Regions from separate parts of the Dactylosporangium maewongense genome, predicted to be linked through region 2. Evidence: riboswitches for the same ligand, from Rfam matches in the RefSeq annotation. Region 2 holds a riboswitch; each other region holds the start of a gene.

Region 1 (5,269 bases), on a different contig from region 2:
CGGTACGGGACAGCCGCGGCACGATCTCCCGTGCGGCGAACTCCAGCACCCGTACCACATCCGGCAAATCCGAAATGTCGGAGATGTCGGTGGTGGGCCAGCCCCGTGACTCCATCTCCGCCACGAGGGCGCGGGCCTGCGACTCGGCCTCGTCGACCGACACGCGCGCGGTCGAGCCCTCGGTCAGGCCGAGGGCCTCGCGCAGGCCGGGCAGCGCGACCGCGCCGCCCCACAGCTGCCGCGCCCGCAGCATGGCGAGGACCAGGTCGACCCGGGCCTCGCCCGCCGGCGCGACGCCGAGCACGTGCAGCCCGTCGCGGATCTGGACGTCCTTGATCTCGCAGAGCCAGCCGTCGATGTGCAGGATCAGCTCGTCGAACCCGTCGTCACCCGGCCGGTCGGCCAGGCCCAGGTCGTGGTCGAGCCGCGCCGCCTGCAGCAGCGTCCAGATCTGCCCGCGGATCGCCGGCAGCTTCGCCGGGTCGAGGGCCGCGATCGTCGAGTGCTCGTCCAGGAGCTGCTCGAGGCGGGCGATGTCACCGTACGACTCGGCGCGCGCCATCGGCGGGATCAGGTGGTCGACCAGGGTGGCGTGCGCCCGCCGCTTCGCCTGGGTGCCCTCGCCGGGGTCGTTGACCAGGAACGGGTAGATCAGCGGCAGGTTTCCGAGGGCCGCGTCGGCGCCGCACGAGGCGGACATCCCGACCGTCTTGCCCGGCAGCCACTCGAGGTTGCCGTGCTTGCCGACGTGCACGACCGCGTGCGCGCCGAACTCGTCGGCGAGCCACCGGTACGCGGCCAGGTAGTGGTGGCTCGGCGGCAGGTCGGGGTCGTGGTAGATCGCGACGGGGTTCTCCCCGAAGCCGCGCGGCGGCTGCACCATCACCACGACGTTGCCCTCGCGCAGCGCGGCGAGGACGATCTCGCCGCCGGGGTCGCGGGACGTGTCGACGAACAGCTCACCGGGCGCCGGCCCCCAGTGCCGCTCCATCTCCTCCCGCAGGTCGGCGGGGAGCGTGTCGAACCAGCTCCGGTACCGGGCGGCGGAGATCCGGATCGGGTTGCCGCGCAGCTGGTCCTCGGTGAGCCAGTTCACGTCCTGCCCGCCGGCGGCGATGAGCGTGTGCATCAGCGCGTCGCCGTCCTTCGGGAAGCCGTCGGCGCCGACGTACCCCTGCGCGTGCATCGCATCGAGCAGCCGCACGACGCTCGCGGGCGTGTCCAGGCCGACCGCGTTGCCGATCCGCGCGTGCTTCGTCGGGTACGCGCTGAGCATCAGCACGATCTTGCGGTCCTCGGGCCGCAGGTGCCGCAGCCGGGCGTGCGCGACCGCGGTCCCGGCGACCCGGCCGGCCCGCTCCCGGTCGGCGACGTACACGGTGAGGCCGTCGGCGTCGATCTCCTTGAACGAGAACGGCACCGTGATGATCCGGCCGTCGAACTCGGGGATCGCGACCTGCGTCGCGGTGTCCAGCGGCGACAGCCCGTCGTCGTTGGCGTCCCAGGTGTCGCGGGAGCTCGTGAGGCACAGCCCCTGCAGGATCGGCACGTCGAGCGCGGCCAGGGCGCCGACGTCCCACGCCCCGTCCTCGCCGCCGGCCTGCGCGTCGGCGGGCCGGGTGCCGCCCGCGGCGAGGACCGTGACGACCAGCGCGTCCGCCTGCCGCAGCGTGTCGAGCAGCTCCGCCGGGGCGGCCCGCAGCGACGAGGCGAACACCGGCAGGGCCCGCCCGCCCGCGTCCTCGACGGCCTCGCAGAGCGTCTCCACGAACGCGGTGTTTCCCGCCAGGTGGTGCGCCCGGTAGTAGATGATCCCGACGGTCGGACCGTCGGCCGTGGACTCCCGGTCCAGCTCTCCCCACGCGGGGGTCTGCACCGGCGGCGCGAACCCGTGGCCGGTCAGCAGGACCGTGTCGGAGAGGAAGTTGTGCAGCTCGGCGAGGTTGGCGGGGCCGCCCTCGGTGAAGTAGGCGTGGGCCTCCGCGGCGACGCCGGCGGGCACCGTCGAGTGGCGCATCAGCTCCGCGTCGGGCAGCGACTCACCGCCGAGCAGCACCACCGGCGCCGGCAGGCGCAGCAGCGTGTCGAACCCCTCCTGCCAGTCGCGGTAGCCGCCCAGGAACCGCACCACGACCAGGTCGGCGCCGTCGGCCAGGGCCGGCAGCTCCTCCACGGTGAGGCGGGACGGGTTGGCCAGCCGGAACGCCGCGCCGCTCGCACGGGCGCTGAGCAGGTCGGTGTCGGACGTCGACAGCAGCAGGATCACGCCGGGGTCCTCCCTCGGGGTCCGCGCCCCAAGTCGGTCGGGAAAGGTTCCGGCGGCGGAGAGTCTCCTGGCTCCCGGATCGGCGCTCGCCTCCGGCCTTCCCGGGCTCGCACCCGGTGGCCGTCGTCTCCGGCCCCCTGGGCGCTGGGCCCGGTGGCCGTCGTCGGAGGTCCACTCCCCGGTCACAGTGGCGGGACCGCGCCGGATTCACACCGGCTTCCTCCACACGTCGCCGTACAGCACCGCCAACTCTGCCGGTCACGGCTTCCTTGCGTCAAGCTCGCCCGGGCCGGCCGCCGCCGGTCGGCCCGCTTGGCCGGGTCGCTTGGTCGGCTTCCTTGGGTCGGGGGCGGCGCTGCGCAGTAGTATCCGGCGCGTGCAGGCTGCCAGTGGACGTGACGCTCCGGACCGGTGCCCGGGTGCCGTGCAGGTCCACGCGGCGGCCGACGGCGGTCTTGCCCGCGTCCGGCTGCCCGGGGGGCGGCTGCCCGTCCCAGCCCTCGCGGTCCTCCGCGCCGCCGCCGCGGACCTCGGCGACCCCGCCCTGGAGCTCACCTCGCGCGGAAACGTGCAGATCAGAGGGCTGCGGCCGGACGCGTCGCCGGAGCTGGCGGCCAGGCTCACCGCCGCGGGACTGCTGCCGTCGGACACCCACGAGCGGGTCCGCAACATCATCGCCAGCCCGCTCAGCGGCCGCGACGGCCTCGGCGAGCTGGACGTGCGGCCGGTGGTGGCCGCGTTCGACGCCGGGCTGTGCGCCGACCCCGCGCTGGCGGCGCTGCCCGGCCGGTTCCTGGTGACCATCGACGACGGGCGCGGCGACGTGTCCCCGCTCGGCGGCGACGTCGGCCTGCACGGCGACCGCCTCCTCCTCGCCGGGCTCCCGACCGCGGGCCGGGGCGGTGACAACCCCGCTGAGCTGCTGCTCCGGGCGTCCCGGGCGTTCCTGGACGAGCGCGCTGCGCAGGGCGGCACCGCGTGGCGGCTGGCCGAGCTGACCGACGGCCCGGCCCGGGTGGCGGCCCGCCTGGGGTTCGCCCCCGGTACAGACGTTGACCAATTCGTAGGCTCGCCTGGGCCGGCGGTCGGACGGGCCCCGCAGGTCGGGGGACTGGTCGCGCTGACGGTGGTCGTACCACTCGGGCTGCTGACACCGGAGCAGTCGGCGGCGCTCGTCGCGGCGGCGCCGGGGGAGATCATCGTCACGCCGTGGCGGACCGTCGTCGTGCCCGACGTGCCGGTCGAAGAAGCTGGACGTCTCGAGTCACTGCTGACGACCGCCGGCCTCGGCACCGACCCCGCGACACCGTGGGCCGGGGTCACGGCGTGCGCCGGCCGGCCCGGCTGCGCGAAGGCCCTCGCCGACGTGCGCGCCGACGCCCGCGCGGCCGTCCTCAGCGGTCTCGACCATGCGTTGCCGGTGCACTGGGTCGGCTGCGAACGGCGCTGCGGCGCACCGAAGGGAAGGCACGTGGAGATGCTCGCGACCGCCGACGGCTACCGGGTGCTGTCATGACGGCTCAGGAGACCGTCGCTGATGGCGCCTCCGGTTCCGTCCAGGACGGTGGCTTCGACTACGTCAAGGACGGCGCGGAGATCTACCGGCGGTCGTTCGCGACGATCCGCGCCGAGGCCGACCTGTCCGCGCTGCCCGCCGACGTCGCCCAGGTCACCGTCCGCATGATCCACGCGTGCGGCATGGTCGACCTCGCCGGTGACGTCGGGTACAGCGCGGACGTCGTGCGCCTCGCCCGCGCCGCCCTGCGCGACGGCGCCCCGATCCTGTGCGACGCGGAGATGGTCGCCTCCGGCGTGACCCGCGCCCGGCTGCCCCGCGACAACGAGGTCCTGTGCACGCTGCGCGACCCGCGGGTCCCGGCGCTCGCCCATGAGCTGGGCACCACGCGCAGCGCCGCCGCCCTCGACCTGTGGGGTCCGCGCCTCGACGGCGCGGTCGTCGCCATCGGCAACGCGCCGACGGCGCTGTTCCGGCTCCTGGAGATGATCGCGGCCGGCGCGCCCCGGCCCGCGGCCGTGCTGGGCATCCCCGTCGGGTTCATCGGCGCGGCCGAGTCGAAGGTCGCGCTCGCGGCGTCGGACCTGCCACACCTGGTCGTGCACGGCCGCCGGGGCGGCAGCGCGATGACGGCCGCCGCCGTCAACGCCATCGCGGACGAGAAGGAATGACCACAGTGGACACCGGTCGGTTGTACGGCGTAGGACTCGGCCCCGGCGACCCGGAGCTCGTGACGGTCAAGGCGGCCCGGCTCGTCGCCGCCGCACCCGTCGTCGCGTTCCACAGCGCCCGCCACGGGCGCAGCATCGCCCGTTCGATCGCCGCGCCGTACCTGCGCGACGGCCAGATCGAAGAGGCGCTCGTCTACCCGGTCACCACCGAGGAGGTCCGCGACTACCGGGCCCTCATCGAGGAGCACTACGACGCGTGGGCGGCCCGGCTCGCCGCGCACCTCGACGCCGGCCGTGACGTGGTCGTGCTCTGTGAGGGCGACCCGTTCTTCTACGGCTCGTACATGCACATGCACAAGCGCCTGTCGCACGCCTACGCGACGGAGGTCGTGCCGGGCGTCACCTCCGTCTCGGGCGCGTCCGCGGTGCTCGGCCGCCCCCTCGTCGAGCGCGACGAGGTGCTCACCGTGCTGCCCGGCACGCTGCCCGTCGACGACCTGGCCGCGCGGCTCGCCAGCACCGACTCCGCCGCCGTCATGAAGCTCGGCCGCACGTTCGGGGCCGTCCGGGACGCCCTGGAGCGCGCCGGCCGCCTCGATGACGCCTGGTACGTCGAGCGCGCCACCACCGCCAACGAGCGCGTCGCCCCTCTGTCCACTGTGGACCCGGCCGAGGTCCCGTACTTCTCCCTCGCCCTGCTGCCGAGCCGCATGCACGAGGAGACGGCGTCGGCGCTGCGGTCCACGCCGCCCGCGGTCGCCGCCGGCGAGGTCGTCGTCGTCGGGCTCGGCCCAGCCGGCCGGGACTGGCTCACCC
Region 2 (5,269 bases):
CTGCCACGACCATCCGTCCCGGCGGGCGGCGGCGACCCGCTCGGCCTCCAGCTGCTCGGTCAGGCGGCGCAGGCGGGCGACGGCCCGCAGCGCGACGTCGTGGTCGCTGTCGTGCGCGGCGCGACCGAGCTCGTCGATCACGGTCATACCGTCAGCATAAGCTGACGCCGGAGCAATCGTCAACATGTGCTGACGCAAACCGGGGACGACAGGCCTGCAGCGCGCCGGGCTTCGCTGTACACAGGCCGCAAACGCCAACGGCACGTGCCGACCCCGACGTGAGGCGCCGGCACGTGCCACGGCTCCAGAGATCAGCCGGCGCGGACCTCGGCGGCGGCCGCGACGAGATGCCGCAGGGACGCCTCGACCTCGGCGTAGCCGCGGGTCTTCAGGCCGCAGTCGGGGTTGACCCACAGCCGCCGGGCCGGGACGGCCGCGACCGCGTGGCGCAGCGCCTCGGCCATCTCCTCGCGCGACGGCACCCGCGGCGAGTGGATGTCCCACACCCCGGGCCCGACGCCGCGCCGGTACCCGGCGGCGGCGAGGTCGCCGAGGACCTCCATCTTCGACCGGGACGCCTCGATGCTGGTGACGTCGGCGTCGAGGGCGTCGATCGCGGTGATGACGTCGCCGAACTCGGAGTAGCACAGGTGGGTGTGGATCTGCGTGTCGTCGGCGACGCCGCTGGTCGCGAGCCGGAACGCGCCGACCGCCCAGTCCAGGTACGCCCCCTGCGCCGCCCGGCGCAGCGGCAGCGTCTCGCGCAGCGCCGGCTCGTCCACCTGGATCACCCGGATCCCGGCGGCCTCGAGGTCCCGGCACTCGTCGCGCAGCGCGAGCGCGACCTGGTCGGCGGTGGCGGCGAGCGGCTGGTCGGTGCGGACGAACGACCATGCGAGGACGGTGACCGGGCCGGTGAGCATCCCCTTGACGGGCCGGGTGGTCAGCGACTGGGCGAACGTGGCCCACCCGACCGTCATCGGCGCCCTGCGGGCCACGTCGCCGTGCAGGATCGGCGGGCGGACGCAGCGGGAGCCGTACGACTGCACCCAGCCGTGCTCGGTGGCGGCGAACCCGGACAGCTGCTCGGCGAAGTACTGCACCATGTCGTTGCGCTCCGGCTCGCCGTGCACGAGCACGTCCAGGCCGAGGTCCTCCTGCAGCCGGACGACCCGCCGGACCTCGGCCCGCATCAGCGCGGTGTAGCCCTCGTCGTCGAGGGTGCCGGCGGCCAGCGCGGCGCGGGCCCCGCGCAGCTCGGCGGTCTGCGGAAACGAGCCGATCGTGGTCGTCGGCAGGTCGGGCAGCCCGAGCAGTTCCTGCTGGCGGGCGGCGCGGGCGGTGGAGTCGCCGCGCCGCCGGTCGGCGGCGGTGAGGGCGGCGAGCCGGGCGCGCACCTCGTCGTGCCGCCACGCCGCCGGGGGCGGGGGCAGCGGCGCGGGCAGGTGGGCCGTGCCGTCGCGCAGCGCGCGGCCGAGGAGCACGACCTCGTCGACCTTCTGCCGCGCGAACGCGAGCCGCTCGTGCAGGCCCGGGTCGAGGCGGGTCTCGACGGACAGGTCCACCGGCACGTGCAGCAGCGAGCAGGACGTGGACACCGCCACGTGGTCGGCCAGGCCGGCGACGACCGCCCCGGCGGCGACCGCGGCGCGCAGGTCGGTGCGCCAGACGTTGTGGCCGTCGACGAGCCCCGCGACGATCGTCCTGCCGCCCAGGGGTCCGGCGGCCGCGAGCCGGTCGAGGTTGCCGGGGCCGGCGACGAGATCGAGGCCGATCGCCTCGACCGGCGTGTCCAGCAGGGCCGGCAGGGCGTCGCCGATCTCGCCGAAGTACGTGGCGACGAAGAGCTTCGGCCGTGCCCTGAGCGCGCCGAGCCGGGCGTAGGCGCGGCGCAGCGCGTCGATCTCGTCCGGGCCGCGGTCCGTGGCGTAGGCCGGCTCGTCCAGCTGTACCCACGAGACACCCGCATCCGCGAGGGCGGCGAGGATCTCGGCGTAGACGCCGACCAGGTCGTCGAGCCGGGCGAACGGGTCGTCGCCCTTGGCCAGCAGCAGGAACGTGGCCGGTCCGACCAGCACCGGCCGGGTCTCGAGGCCCAGGGCGCGGGCCTCGGCGTGCTCCCGCAGCGCCTTGGCCGGGTCGGCGGCGAAGACGGTGTCGGGTCCGATCTCGGGCACCAGGTAGTGGTAGTTGGTGCCGAACCACTTCGTCAGTTCGAGCGCCGGCTCGGCGTCCACGCCGCGGGCCATGGCGAAGTACGTGTCGAGCTTCGACAGCCCGAGCGCGGTGAACCGCGTGGGTGTCGCCCCGACCGCGACGGCGGTGTCGAGGACGTGGTCGTAGTAGGAGAACGTGTTCGACGGGATCGCCGCGAGGCGGGCGTTGCGCAGCGTCTGCCACACGTCGGCGCGCAGCGTCGCCGCCGTGCGCTCCAGGGTGTCCTCGTCGATGGTGCCGGCCCAGTAGGCCTCGACGGCCCGCTTCAGCTCGCGGTTCCCGCCGATGCGCGGGTAGCCGAGCACGGTGCTCAGCCCGAATGTGGTGCTCATGTGTCCCCTCGGTGCACAGTCACGACGGCCGGACTGGCACGGGGGACGCCACCGGCCGCGCGGCGGCGCGCCGCGTGGGCCGGTCGATGGCGTCGGCCGTCCCGCGCGGCCTCCGACCACCGCACGCCGGGCGGCGCGCGGTGCGCTGGCAGGTCTTCGGACTCGCGGGCGTGACCCTGGATGTCGTCCAGGGTCGCCTACTGGCCGTCGCTTCCCAGGCCTCGCGGCCCAGTGCTCAATGACGGCGGTCGTTCCCACTCACCGCTGCGGGGCAGTCCCGGATTCGCACCGGATTCCCTGTTGCCACGACCGGTCCCGGGGGACCGGCCGAACCAGCTGCACTCATCACCATACATACGCCCCGCCGCGGGAGCGGGTGTCGGCTGCGTCACTGGTGCGTGGGGTCGCTCCAGCGGCCGATGCTGCGGGAGCGGACCGGCTCGATGAACCGCGGCGCGGCGCTGTGCGGGAAGCCCTCGCCCCAGTTGGTGGCGTCGCCGTGCATCTGGACGCGGGCGTTGTCGGTGTACCAGTCGACGAGGTCCGCGTCGGAGCGCACGATCCACGTGCAGCCGGCCTCGGCGTCGGCGGTGAAGTCGCCGTGGCGGATCAGCGGCGGGCGCCAGAAGTACGTGCCGGGCCACATCTTGCCGAAGTTGTAGTCGAAGCCGCCGTCGAGGCAGTACGCCTCCTCGGAGCACGGGTGGTGTGCGAGCGGCACCTCCCGCCAGCCGGGCTTGGCCTTGATGAGCCGGGTGTAGAAGCCGGTCTTCTCGTCGCGGTGCAGCAGCTTGATGAACAGGCCCGGCACCGGCGTGCCGCCGAGGTCGAAGCGCATCGGGGAGCCGTCCTTGACGTCGATCCACGGCATCCGGGCGCTGTCGAGCACGACGAGCTTCTGGTCGGGCCGCACGGTTTCACGGTCCTTGGTTTCAGGGTGGAAGTGCCAGTCGCCGTACTCGCGGAACAGCAGGATCTCCGTGCCGGCCGTCGCCGTGACCGGCGGGGTCCACACGCCGGCGGGCGCGGTCCAGTAGCCCTCCGGCCCGAGGACGGTGTCGCCGATGACGACCTCGCCGGACAGCACGAACCATTCGGTGTCCGCGTCGTGTACGCCGGCCGGCCGCGACCAGTCGCCGGTGAAGCGGACCTTCAGCGAGGCCGACCCGTCCTCCTCGTCGTAGCTGAGGTTGCGCTGCTGGGCGGTGCCGGTGGCGTGCTGGAACTCGGCGAGGTGCCAGATCAGGTCACGCTCGTCGACGATCTCCACGTGCGGGCGCATGGGTGCCTCCAGGCTCGGCAGCAGTTTCCGGTGCGGAATGTATCGCTTAATAGTTTCGCGTACAAGGTGTACCGTCAACGCTCGTGACCCGACCTGGCCGACCCGCCGGCCCCACCTCCGACACCGAGACCGTCGTGCTGACCGCGGCCCTGGAGCTGCTGCTGGCCGAGGGTGCGGCGGCGCTGACCGCGCAGCGGCTGCATCAGGTCACCGGCGTGTCGCGGTCGACCATCTACCGGCACTGGCCCACGCCCGGCGCGGTGCTCGCCGCGCTGATCGACGTCGCGCCGCTGCCGATCGGCGCGCCGACCGGCGAGCCGGCGCAGGACCTGCACGCCGCCGTCGACCAGCTGTGCGACCGGCTCCGCGACCGGCCCGTCGGCGCGTTCCTGCAGGCCCTCGTCGTTGCCGCCGCCTCCGACCCGGCGGCGGTGCCGCTGCGCCAGCGGTACGTCACCGACCTCCTGGCGCCGTTCCACACCGTGCTGCGCGCCGCGGGCGCCCCGGCGAAGGACCGCGAGGACGCCGTCGCCGCGATCGTCTCGCCGCTCCTGCTCGACGCGCTGCTGCTGGACCGCCCCGCCGCCCGCGCGCGGGCACACCGCATGGTCTCCGTCGTCTGTCAGGAGCTGACCGCATGACCAACGCCGTCGGGCCGCGCGCCGTCTTCGGCGTCATCGTCCCCAGCACCAACACCGTCGTCGAGCACGACTACTGGAGCGCCCGGGTGCCGGGGGTGACGTTCCGCGCCGGCTCCATGCACATCCCGAACCCCGCGATGGGCGACGACGCCGGCTTCGAGGCGCTGCTGGTCCAGATCCGCGCTTCCATCGACACCGCCGTGCGCGACGTCCTCACCGCCGAGCCCGACCGCATGGTCATGGGTATGTCCGCCGAGACGTTCTGGGGTGGCGTGGAGGGCAACGCCGCGTTCGAGGACCGCCTGCGCGCCCGCACCGGCCTCCCGGTCACCACCGGCGCCAGCTCGTGCCGCGCCGCCCTGCGGGAGCTCGGCTGCCACCGGATCGCGGTGTTCTCGCCGTACCAGCCGATCGCCGACCGCGAAGTGGGCCGGTTCTTCACCGAGGCGGGGTTCGACGTCGCCGCCATCACGGGCCTGCGCTGCCCGACCGCGACGGACATCGCCCGCGTCCCCTCCGCACGCCTCCGCGCCGTCGTCGCCGAGCTCGACGCCCCGGATGTCGACGCGATCGTGCAGGTCGGCACCAACCTGTCGTTCGTCGCCCTCGCCGACACCCTGGAGGAGGAGCTCGGCAAGCCGGTCATCGCCATCAACGCCGCCACCCTCTGGCACGCCCTGCGCTCCCACGGCCTCCCCGACCAGCTCCCCGGCGCGGGCCGCCTGCTCCGCTCCCACTGACCGGCAGGACTTCACGTCCACCGCCGCAGCGGGGCGCTGCCGACGGAATGCATGCGT
Region 3 (5,269 bases), on a different contig from region 2:
TGCGTCGAAGATCGCGGTGCTGGCGCTCGTCGCCGTGCTCGGCGTCGTGCTGCCCGCACATCCTGCCTCGGCCCACGGCCAGCTGGCCATGTCCGACCCGGTGCAGGACAGCACCGTCGACAAGCCGCGCGCCGAGGTGGCGCTGTACTTCACCGAGCAGCCCGCCTCGTTCGCCTGGTTCACGGTCACCGCGCCGTCCGGGCTGCGGGTCGAGGGCGGCTGGCGGACCGGGGAGCCGAAGCGGCTCGACAAGCCCGTCCAGGAGTACTTCATGGTCGACGGGAAGTTCGAGCCCAGGTCGTACAACACCGGCTTCCCGGCGCTCGTCCCGGTGTCGCACTGGCCTGAGCAGGGCCTTTACACGGCCGCCTACCAGACGGTCGCCTCCGACGGGGAGGCCGTGAAGGGGCAGCTGCGGTTCACCTACAGCGGCCCGGTGACGCCGGCGCCGGCGGGCTGGACCGCGCCGACCGCCGGCCCGTCCGAGGCGCTGACCCGCGCGCTCAACAAGGAGGGCACCCCGCCGGCGGCGGTCGGGCCGACCCAGGGCCCGCAGCAGGCGCAGCCGCCGGTGTCGGCGCCGGCGCCGGTGAAGACGCCGTTCGTGCTCACCGACTGGCTGATCCCGGCGCTGCTCATCGTGGGTGTCGGCCTCATGATCGGGCTCGCGGCCCGGCGCGCGCCGGTGCAGCCGGAGAAGAAACGCCGCAAGGCCGCCCTCCGCTGAGGAGGACGGCCGCGACGGCACCGGTCAGCCGGTGGTGGTGCCGCAGGTCGCCTGGATCTGCGCGGTGAGCCGCTCGGCGAAGGCCGGGTCGGCGATGACCCGCTGCTGGTACTGCTCGACCTGCGCGTCGGCCAGCCCCGTGTACAGGGGTTTGCTGGCGTACGCGTCGGCCATCGCCGCAGGGTCGGTGTAGACCCGCGACTGGACCGAGCACAGGTGCGCCGCGGTCGTGTCCAGGAAGATCGTCTCCATCCGTTCGGGTGTCAACGACGCACTGGCGGACGGTCCGGCCGTCGACGGTGCGGAGATCTTCGCCGGGGTCTTCGAGCCCTCGTCGCCGCAGCCCGCCAGGCCGGCGGTGACCGCGAGGGCGGCGATGGTGAGCAGCACACGCGAGCGGATCATGTCAGCGTCCTCCTTATACGACGACCAGCGTGAGGTCGTTGGTGTCGGTGATGCCGCCGTACGTCTGCTTGACCGTCAGCTTGTAGGTGCCCACCGCCACGTTCGTGGCGTCGAACTTCACGGCGGCGAAGTCGTCGGTGCCGACGGCCAGCGCCGCGGCCTGGTTGGGCTGGGTGTACGCGCGCTCCTGCGGGTAGCTGACGACCAGGCCGGTCGGGCCGCCGGAGACGGTGATGCGCAGGTCGTCGACGCCGCCCTTGCGCGCCTGGAACACCAGCTGCGACCAGACCGGGGTCTTCTTCGGCACCGTCACCGTCGAGGTCTTCTGGGTGACGGCGTCCCCGGTGACCGACACGACCGGCAGGGTCGCGACCTGCGAGCCGGTGCGCTTCGTGCCGGTGCAGGTGGTCGCGCCGTCGGCCTTCTCGGTGTACGAGTAGTTCAGCGTCACCGGGTTCAGCGACACGAGCTTGTTCGTGGCGACGCTGATGTTGAACGCGATGTAGTCCACGCGCCCGGCGGCGAGCGAGTCACCCTTCGACAGCGACGAGTAGCTCTGCGTGTTCGACGGGTACGTGATGGTGAGGCCCGCCCCGGAGGCGGTGACCCGCACGTCGCAGACGTCGTCGGCCGCACCCCACAGTGTGCCCACCCAGCCCGACTGCCCCGGCAGCATCGGCGCGAGCAGCGGCACCACCAGGCCCAGGTCCGGGGTCGCGGCGCTGGCCGGCGCCGCGGCGGGAACGATGGCGGCCGCGCCCGCGGCGCAGGCGAGGGCGATCGAGGCTGAACGGCGCATCGGTAGAGGTCCTTCTCTGTTGATGATGGCTGCCTGATGACGAATTCCAGATCGGCCGGGCCGGCGGCCGGTTGAGCTAGCCGGTGAGCGCTATCCAGGTGTCGTACTGGTGCACCGCGATTCCCTCGAACGCGGCATAGCGCTGCGCGGCCCGGTCGACGTCGCTGAGCGTGGCCCGCATGGCGCTGTCCGTGCCGCCGTGGAACGTGCAGTACGCGCAGTCACCGAGCGCCTGCGTCTCCGCGCCCAGCCGGGCCGGTTTCGCCGCCTTCCCGGCCCGCCGCAGCAGGTCGTCGGCGACGCCGAGCATCGAGTTGCCGCCGGTCGCGGTGTTGCGGTAGCTCATCACCGTGACGCCGTCGACCCGGGCGAGCACGGCGTCGGCCAGGTTCTCCCCGCCGACCTGGACCGTCGGCAGCCAGAAGGGCACGTCGAGCTCGACCGGCGGGCCGATCAGCACCAGCTCGTCCAGCAGCCGCAGCAGCTGCGGTACGAGCGCCGCCTGCCGCTCCTCCCAGGCCGGCAGCAGGTAGGGCTCGACGTCGACGTGCAGCCCCCGGAACAGGCCGGACGCCGCGGCGGCCCGCGCCCAGGCGAGCGCGGTCGCGTGGTCGGTCGTCCAGGCCGGTTCGCCGCCGAGCGCGTCGAGGGCGATCCCGGCGTCGTCACACAGCGCACGCAACCGGGTCAGCTCCGTCACGTCGGCGCGCGGGTCGTAGTACGCGAAGATCGTCGTCACCGAGCGTGCCTTCGCCCAGTCGACGACGGCCTCCGGCCGCTCCCGCTCCCACAGCCACATGGCCCGGGTGCCCGGCGGCGCCACGCTCGTCTCCGGCGCCAGGGGCGGCAGGCGCGGCCGTACCGACGCGACGAGCAGACCCATGGTCAACACGACGCACAGGACGGCGTGCGCGACGCTCCTCCACATGTCATCTGTTCGGCCGGTCGTGCCCGGCCCGAAGGATTTGGGTCACGTTGACGTCACTGGGAGCCGTGGGACACGATGAACCCCGAGCGGTCAAAGGGAGGAACCCAGTGCGAATCTGGGACGGTCCCGCCACTGTGACCGGGGAGCCACCCTCCAGCGCAAGGGCCACGGCCGAAAGCCGGAAGGTCGGGGGATGGCGGCGATCCGGGAGTCAGGAGACTCCAGCCGCTCGTGCTCCATGACCCAGCGGGCGCGGACCCGCTCGAGGAGGATGTGCCCGTGACGTCGCCGTATCCGTTCTCGGCCGTGGTCGGCCTGCCCGACCTGCGCCTGGCCCTGCTGCTCACCGCCGTGTCACCGGCGATCGGTGGGGTCCTCGTCCGGGGTGAGAAGGGCACCGCCAAGTCGACCGTCGTGCGTGGCCTCGCCGCGCTCCTGCCGGAGGTCGACGTCGTCGCCGGCTGCCGCTTCGCCTGCGACCCTCTGTCTGCCGACCCTTCGTGCCCCGACGGCCCGCACACCGCCGGCACGCCCGCCGCCCAGCGCCGCTCCGCGCTGGTCGAGCTGCCCGTCGGCGCCACCGAGGACCGGGTCGTCGGCACCCTCGACCTGCAGCGGGCCCTCGGCGAGGGCGTGAAGGCCTATGAGCCCGGCCTGCTCGCCGCCGCGCACCGGGGCGTCCTCTACGTCGACGAGGTCAACCTGCTGCCCGACCACCTCGTCGACCTGCTCCTCGACGCCGCCGCGATGGGCCGCGCCCACGTCGAGCGCGACGGGGTCTCCGTCAAGCACGCCGCCCGCTTCCTGCTCGTCGGCACCATGAACCCGGAGGAGGGCGAGCCGCGGCCGCAGCTCGTCGACCGGTTCGGCCTGGTCGTCGGCGTGGCCGCGCCCGCCACGGTCGAGCCGCGGGCCGAGGTGGTGCGGCGGCGGCTGCAGTACGAGAACGACCCGGCCGGGTTCGCCGCCCGCTACGTCGAGCAGGACGCGGCCCTGGCGGGCAGGATCGACGCCGCCAGGCAGATCCTGCCCCGGGTCACGCTGCCGGACGCGCAGCTGGACCGGATCGCGCGGATCTGCATCGCGTACCGGGTGGACGGCCTGCGCGCCGACATCGTCGTGGCCCGCACAGCGGTCGCCGTCGCCGCCTGGCACGGCCGGACCGTCGTGACGAAGGACGACCTGCGAGCCGCGGCCCGGCTCGCGCTGCCGCACCGGCGCCGCCGCGATCCCCTGGACCCGCCGGGCGCGGACCAGGAGCGCCTGGAGGAGATCCTCGACCAGGAGCTCAACGGCCCCGACGACGCTTCCGACGACGGCGGCTCCGACACCGACGGCCCGGACGGCGGCCCTGACACCGGCGGCCCCGATGGCGGCGGCCCGGACAGCGGCGGCCCCGATGGCGGCGGCCCGGACAGCGGCGGCCCTGACGGCGGTGGCCCGCCTCCGCCGAGCGCTTCTACCGGCTCGTCCGACATTTCCGGCTCGTCGGGTCCGGTCGACGATCCGGGTGGCCGCCCGACCCCCGAACAAACGATGGTCAATACGTCGGACGTCGATGGGGACACCGGCCCCGCCACGGGCCCGGCCGGGGACCTCGCGTTCGCGCAGGCCCCGTACAAGACGCGCCTGCTGAAGATCGGTGGGAGGGCCAACCGGCAGCAGGGCTCCCACGCTGGGCGGCGCTCACCCGCGCACGGCCGGCACGGCCGCGTCGTGCGGTCCCGGCAGCCCAGCGGCAAGCTCGTCAGCCTGCACCTGCCCGACACCGTGCGCGCCGCCGCGCTGCGCGGGTCCCGCCGCGTCCACGCCCGCGACCTGCGCGAGGCGGTCAAGGTGGGCCGGGAGGCCAACCTCGTGCTGTTCGTCGTCGACGCGTCCGGGTCGATGGCGGCCCGGCAGCGGATGACCGTCGTGAAGACGGCCGTGCTGTCGCTGCTGCGCGACGCGTACCAGCGCCGGGACAAGGTCGGCATGATCACCTTCCGCGGCGCGGAGGCCACCACGGTCCTCGAGCCGACCGCCAGCCACGAGGTCGGCGTGCTGCGCCTCGCCGAGCTGCGCACCGGCGGCCGGACCCCCCTCGCTGCGGGACTGCGCCAGGCCGCCCGCACGCTGCACGGCGAGAAGCGCCGCGACGCCCGCCGCCGCCCGCTGCTCGTCGTCGTCACCGACGGCCGCGCGACCAGCGGCCCCGACCCGATGACCGTCGCGCCCGCGCTCGCCGGCATCCCCGCGGTCGTCGTCGACTGCGAGTCCGGCCCCGTGCGGCTCGGCCTCGCCGGCCGCCTCGCCCGGGCCCTGTCCGCCGACTGCCTGCCGCTGTCGGCACTGTCCACCGCCGCGATCCACACGGGGAGCTGAACATGCCGCAGGGCAAGGTCGAGAGCGTGCCGGACGACGGGCTCAC
Region 4 (5,269 bases), on a different contig from region 2:
CACGTCGAAGGCGGCCGCGACGCCGAACACCCGGGGTGCCACGGCGACCTCCAGCATCGGCGCGCCGTCGCCGATGAGCACCCCGACCGTCGTCGCCGAGCGCGTCATGGCTTGATCGTATCGGAGGATGGCGTTCCGGCCACTGCCGGCGGGCGCCGGGACCGGCGAAGGTGATGCCCATGACGATGCAGTTCCAGCGGTTCGGCGGCCCGACGGTGGTGTTCGGCGTCGGTGGCGTCACGTTCATCACCGACCCCACGTTCGACCCGCCCGGGCAGTACCCGCTCGGCAGCCGCGTGCTGACCAAGACCGAGCCCGCCGCCGGCACCCCCGACGACGCCGGCGCCGTCGACGTCGTGCTGCTCTCGCACGACCAGCACCCCGACAACCTCGACACCCTCGGTCGTGCGTTCGCGGCGTCGGTACCGGTGGTGCTCAGCACCCCGGCGGCGGCCGCCCGCCTGGGCGGCCAGGTCACCGGCCTGGAGCCGTGGTCCCACACCGACCTGCCCCGGCCCGGCGGCGACGGCCACGTGCGGGTCACCGCCGTCCCCGCGCAGCACGGCCCCGACGGCACCGAGCACCTCACCGGTCCGGTCACCGGGTTCGTCCTGCACGGCGACGGCCTGCCGACCGTCTACGTCAGCGGCGACAACGCGTCGCTGGACGTCGTCGCCGCGGTCGCGGAGCGCTTCCCGTCCGTCGACGTGGCGATCCTGTTCGGCGGCCGGGCCCGCACCGCGCTGCTCGGCGACGCCGACCTCACCCTCGGCGCGACCGGGATGCTGGCGGCGGCCAGGCTCCTGGACGCGAAGACCGTGGTGCCGGTCCACGTCGACAGCTGGGCCCACTTCACCGAGGGCATCACCGACGTCCGCGCCGCCTTCGAAACCGCGGGCAGCGCCCGCCTGCTTCGATAAACCACGGGACCGCGGCGGGCGACGCGCACCCGCCGCGGTAGCCGCGCGGGTGCCGGGGTAACCGGCAGGGGTGCTCATCGCCCACCTCAGCGACCTCCACCTCGGCGCGCAGCCGCCCGACCGGTTCGACCGCGTCATCGCGTACATCGGCAGCCTCCGCGAACCGGTGGACGCCGTGCTCGTCACCGGCGACGTCGCCGACCACGGACTCGACGCCGAATACGCCGCGTTCGGCCGGCTCCGGACGCTCGGTGTGCCCGTCCTCGCGGTGCCCGGCAACCACGACGACCCGGCCGCGTTCCGGACCGACCGCGCCGAGACCGTGGCGGGGGTGCTGTTCGCGCTGTGCGACTCGTCGGTGCCCGGGCACGCCGAGGGCTGGCTCGACGACGGCACCCTCCGGTGGCTCGACGGCACCCTCGCGGCGGCGACGGGCACGCCCGCGCTCGTGTGCTGCCATCATCCGCCGGTACCGGTCGGCAAGCCCGCCGCGGACCAGGTCCGCCAGCTCGGCGCCGGCCGGCTCGCCGAGGTCCTCCGCCGCCACCCGGACGTGCTCGCCGTCCTGTGCGGGCACGTCCACAGCGCCGCCGTCGGCACGTTCGCGGGCGTGCCCGTGCTCGCCGCGCCGGGCGTCGAGTCGACGATGGTGCTGCCGTGGGAGCCCGAGGACCGGCCCGAGCCGCCGCCGGCGCTCGCGTTCCACCTCGTCGAGGACGGCCGGCTCACCACTCACTACCGGCTCTGCGTGCCCTGAGCCCTGACGGTCCGCGAATGCCGCGGACTGAGCCCCTGCGGTCCGCGAATGCCGCGGACTGAGCCCCTGCGGTCCGCGAATGCCGCGGACTGAGCCCCTGCGGTCCGCGAATGCCGCGGCCCGGCCGGGCCGCCGCGTATGCTGCCGGACGGCACGAACTGAAGCGAGGTGCCCCGGGCGACCGGGGAGAATCGGGAAGCCGGTGTGAATCCGGCACGGGCCCGCCGCGGTGATCGGGGAGCTGCCGTCCATGCGCACCAGCGGTGCGCGGTCACTGGCCTCAGGGCTGGGAAGGCGGACGGTGCAGGCGTTGATCCGAGAGTCCGAAGACCGGCCTCGCGGTCACCGGCCGTCCGTGACGGGCGGCCACGAGCAGCGGGAGCCTGCCCTGATGAGCACCGACCTGTACGACGTCGTGCACCGCCGCCGCGACGTGCGCGGCCAGTTCAATGGCGCGCCGATCCCCGCCGACGTCCTCGACCGCGTGCTGGGCGCCGCCCACGCCGCGCCGAGCGTCGGCCTGTCCCAGCCGTGGGACTTCGTCCTCGTCCGCGACCCCGCCCTGCGCGGCGCCTTCCACGACCACGTCCGCACCGAACGCGACACGTTCGCCGCGACGCTCGACGCCGACCGGGCCGCGGCCTTCGCCCGCATCAAGATCGACGGGGTGCTGGAGTCGACCCTGTCCGTGGTCGTCACGTACGACCCTGGCCGCGGCGGCCCGGCGGTCCTCGGCCGGCACGCGATCGCCGACGCCGGCCTCTACTCCGTCTGCCTCGCCATCCAGAACCTGTGGCTGGCCGCGACCGCGGAGGGGCTCGGCGTCGGCTGGGTGTCGTTCTACCGCGAGCCGTTCGTCCGTGAGCTGCTGGGCGTCCCGGCCGGCATCCGCCCGGTCGCCTGGCTGTGCCTGGGCCCGGTGACCCACCTGGAATCCGTCCCCGACCTGGAGCGGCACGGCTGGCGCCGCCGGGCACCGCTCGCCGACGCCGTGCATCACGACCGCTGGTAGCCGGCGCCGCGCGGGGCGGGCACGGCGCCGGGCGGGACCGGGGCGGGGCTCAGAGCAGCGCGGCGAGCTGCTGGCAGGTCGGGCGGGCCTCCAGGTGCAGGCGGGCGACGTTGAGCCCATCGCTGCCGAGCACCGCGAGCAGCGTGCTGCCGTCCACGGCGTACACGGTGAAGTAGCCGCCGTCGTTGCGCATGGTCGCGTCCCGGAACGGTGACTGCCCCAGCACCAGCGCCACCTGCCGGCCCAGGCCGAACGTCGTCGCCGCCAGCGCGGCCGCGTCGTGCGGCTCAGTGCCTCCGCCGGCGTCGTACGCGCCCAGGTCATAGGTGACCAGCAGGCCGTCGACGCCGGCGAGCACGCTGCCGCGGACCCCCGGCACGCGCAGGCGCAGGTCCGCCATCGCGGCGCGCACCGGGGACAGGGCGGCGTCGAGCGGCTCGGGCCGCGCGCCGAACTGCGGCGACTGCAGCTGACCGACGCCGCCCCCGGGCTCGAGGCCCTCTCTGCGCGGCAGGCCGTCCTCGTCGGGGGCGCCGCCGAAGAAGCCGGACGTCACAGTTCGAGGCCCTCCTCGATCGCGCGCAGCTGGTGGCGGGCCAGCGCGAGGTTGGCGCGCGCCTTCGCGAGCGCGACGTACAGGAACAGCCCGTGGCCGTTGCGGGAGTGCAGCGGCCGGATGATGTGGTACTGGCTGTCGAGCGTGATGAGGATGTCCTCGATCGGCTCGCCGAGACCGAGCATCTCGATGGTGCGCAGCTTCGCCCGCACGACGTCGGTGTTGCCGGCCGCGGCCACCGTGATGTCGAAGTCGGCGCCGCCGCCGAGGGTGCCCAGCGTCATGCCGCTGGTGTAGTCGACGAGCGCGACCGCGAACGCCCCCTCGATGTTCATCGCGCTCTTCAGCGCGACATCCAGGTTGTTGCTCAAATCCGTGCCTCCTGAGCTGGTGCGGGTGCCGCGGCCAGCCTCGCACGAAGCGATCTTTCGCTGCACCCTTCGACGCAGCTTTTAGCCAGACGGCTCATAGCCGGCTGGCTTCTCAACCGATCCACCGGTCACTGCCGGTGAGCGCACGCAACTCATAAACAGTTTTGACGGCGCAGATCGTCGCCGTCTGTTCACCGGGGTGACCTTCGCCGGTCGCGTCCTCCTACCTTCTGCTCCAGCCCTCCGGGGTCGGCGTCAACCGGACCCGGCCACGGAGCTGGCATCCCTCGGAGGAGGTCTCACCGTGTTCCACCGAATTACGGCGGCCGGCGTCGCGCTCGTGGCGGGGCTGGCCGGTGCCTTCGCGGCGGCCGCGCCGGCGGCGGCCGTCGCGCAGGGCGCGATCCTGTACGCGGACAGTCCCGACGCGGTGGCAGGCCGCTACATCGTCACGCTGAAGGACGGCTCCACCGCGATCGCCACCCAGGCCCAGCGGCTCACCGGCAGGTTCGGCGGGCAGACCCGGCACGTGTTCGACAGCGTGCAGCGGGGCTTCTCGGCGAACATGTCCGTGCAGCAGGCGCAGCGGCTGGCCGCAGACCCGGCCGTCGCGTCGGTCGAGGCGGTCCAGCGCATCACCGTCCTCGACACCCAGAGCAACCCGCCGAACTGGGGCGACGACCGCATCGACCAGCGGAGCCTGCCCCTGAACCAGGCGTTCACCTACCCGGCCAACCCCGGGCAGGGCGTCACCGTGTACGTGCTGGACACCGGCCTCAACGCGAGCCACACCGAGTTCAGCGGCCGGGTGAAGCAGGGCACCGACATCGTCGACGGGGACAGCAACCCCGCCGACTGCCACGGCCACGGCACCCACGTCGCGGGCACCGCCGTCGGCACCACCTACGGCATCGCGAAGAAGGCGAACCTCGTCTCGGTCCGCGTCCTGAACTGCCAGGGCTCCGGCACCAACGACGACCTGATCGCGGGGATCAACTGGGTGCGCACCAACGCCCAGAAGCCGGCGGTCGCGAACTACTCGATCGGCTGCGGCAGCCGGTGCAGCAGCCAGGCCATGGACAGCGCCGTGTCGAGCCTGATCAGCTCGGGCGTGCAGTTCGTGCAGGCGGCCGGCAACAACGGCGACGACGCCTGCTACTACAGCCCGCAGGGGGTCGGCGCGGCGATCACCGTCGGCAACAGCAACGGCTCCGACGCCCGCAACAGCACCAGCAACTACGGCTCGTGCCTGGACCTGTTCGCGCCGGGGACGAGCATCGTGTCGGCGTCGTACTCCAGCAACACCGGCAGCGCGACGATGACGGGCACCTCGATGGCGTCGCCGCACGTGGCCGGCGCCGCCGCGCTGTACCTGGGCGCGAACCCGAACGCGACGCCGGCGCAGGTCCGCGACGCGCTCGTGAACAACGGCACCACCGGGAAGATCACCAGCGCCGGGAGCGGCTCGCCCAACGTGCTGCTGTACACGGCGTTCATCGGCGGCGGCACGCCGACCGACCCGGCCGTGACCAACCCGGGCAACAAGAGCTCCGTCGTCGGCCAGCAGGTCGACGTTCAGGTCCAGGGCAGCGGCGGCACCACGCCGTACACCTGGAGCGCGTCCGGCCTCCCGGCCGGGCTGTCCATCGGCGC

What was found. A riboswitch is a leader RNA that binds a small molecule or an ion and turns the genes downstream of it on or off. The one in region 2 is predicted to bind cobalamin.
Region 1: linked by a shared signal. The riboswitch ahead of cobN (cobaltochelatase subunit CobN) and the one ahead of metE (5-methyltetrahydropteroyltriglutamate--homocysteine S-methyltransferase) in region 2 are both predicted to bind cobalamin.
Region 3: linked by a shared signal. The riboswitch ahead of ABD332_RS15090 (VWA domain-containing protein) and the one ahead of metE (5-methyltetrahydropteroyltriglutamate--homocysteine S-methyltransferase) in region 2 are both predicted to bind cobalamin.
Region 4: linked by a shared signal. The riboswitch ahead of bluB (5,6-dimethylbenzimidazole synthase) and the one ahead of metE (5-methyltetrahydropteroyltriglutamate--homocysteine S-methyltransferase) in region 2 are both predicted to bind cobalamin.

What each region holds. Positions count from the first base shown of each region.
Region 1 is NZ_BAAAQD010000005.1:141,545-146,813, reverse strand. Features, by position in the region: gene cobN (cobaltochelatase subunit CobN) at 1-2,266, opposite strand, end outside; cobalamin riboswitch at 2,307-2,528, opposite strand; gene ABD332_RS14930 (precorrin-3B synthase) at 2,643-3,782, shown strand; gene ABD332_RS14925 (precorrin-8X methylmutase) at 3,779-4,453, shown strand; gene ABD332_RS14920 (precorrin-2 C(20)-methyltransferase) at 4,450-5,269, shown strand, end outside.
Region 2 is NZ_BAAAQD010000012.1:278,793-284,061, reverse strand. Features, by position in the region: gene ABD332_RS29560 (helix-turn-helix domain-containing protein) at 1-147, opposite strand, end outside; gene metE (5-methyltetrahydropteroyltriglutamate--homocysteine S-methyltransferase) at 312-2,549, opposite strand; cobalamin riboswitch at 2,680-2,901, opposite strand; gene ABD332_RS29550 (DUF4437 domain-containing protein) at 2,938-3,831, opposite strand; gene ABD332_RS29545 (TetR/AcrR family transcriptional regulator) at 3,915-4,472, shown strand; gene ABD332_RS29540 (maleate cis-trans isomerase family protein) at 4,469-5,212, shown strand.
Region 3 is NZ_BAAAQD010000005.1:175,890-181,158, reverse strand. Features, by position in the region: gene ABD332_RS15110 (copper resistance CopC family protein) at 1-727, shown strand, start outside; gene ABD332_RS15105 (hypothetical protein) at 752-1,132, opposite strand; gene ABD332_RS15100 (hypothetical protein) at 1,146-1,931, opposite strand; gene ABD332_RS15095 (hypothetical protein) at 2,008-2,859, opposite strand; cobalamin riboswitch at 2,930-3,103, shown strand; gene ABD332_RS15090 (VWA domain-containing protein) at 3,139-5,223, shown strand; gene cobO (cob(I)yrinic acid a,c-diamide adenosyltransferase) at 5,226-5,269, shown strand, end outside.
Region 4 is NZ_BAAAQD010000009.1:23,493-28,761, reverse strand. Features, by position in the region: gene ABD332_RS22825 (GlxA family transcriptional regulator) at 1-108, opposite strand, end outside; gene ABD332_RS22820 (MBL fold metallo-hydrolase) at 180-920, shown strand; gene ABD332_RS22815 (metallophosphoesterase) at 991-1,677, shown strand; cobalamin riboswitch at 1,828-2,030, shown strand; gene bluB (5,6-dimethylbenzimidazole synthase) at 2,069-2,689, shown strand; gene ABD332_RS22805 (roadblock/LC7 domain-containing protein) at 2,739-3,245, opposite strand; gene ABD332_RS22800 (hypothetical protein) at 3,242-3,580, opposite strand; gene ABD332_RS22795 (S8 family serine peptidase) at 3,921-5,269, shown strand, end outside.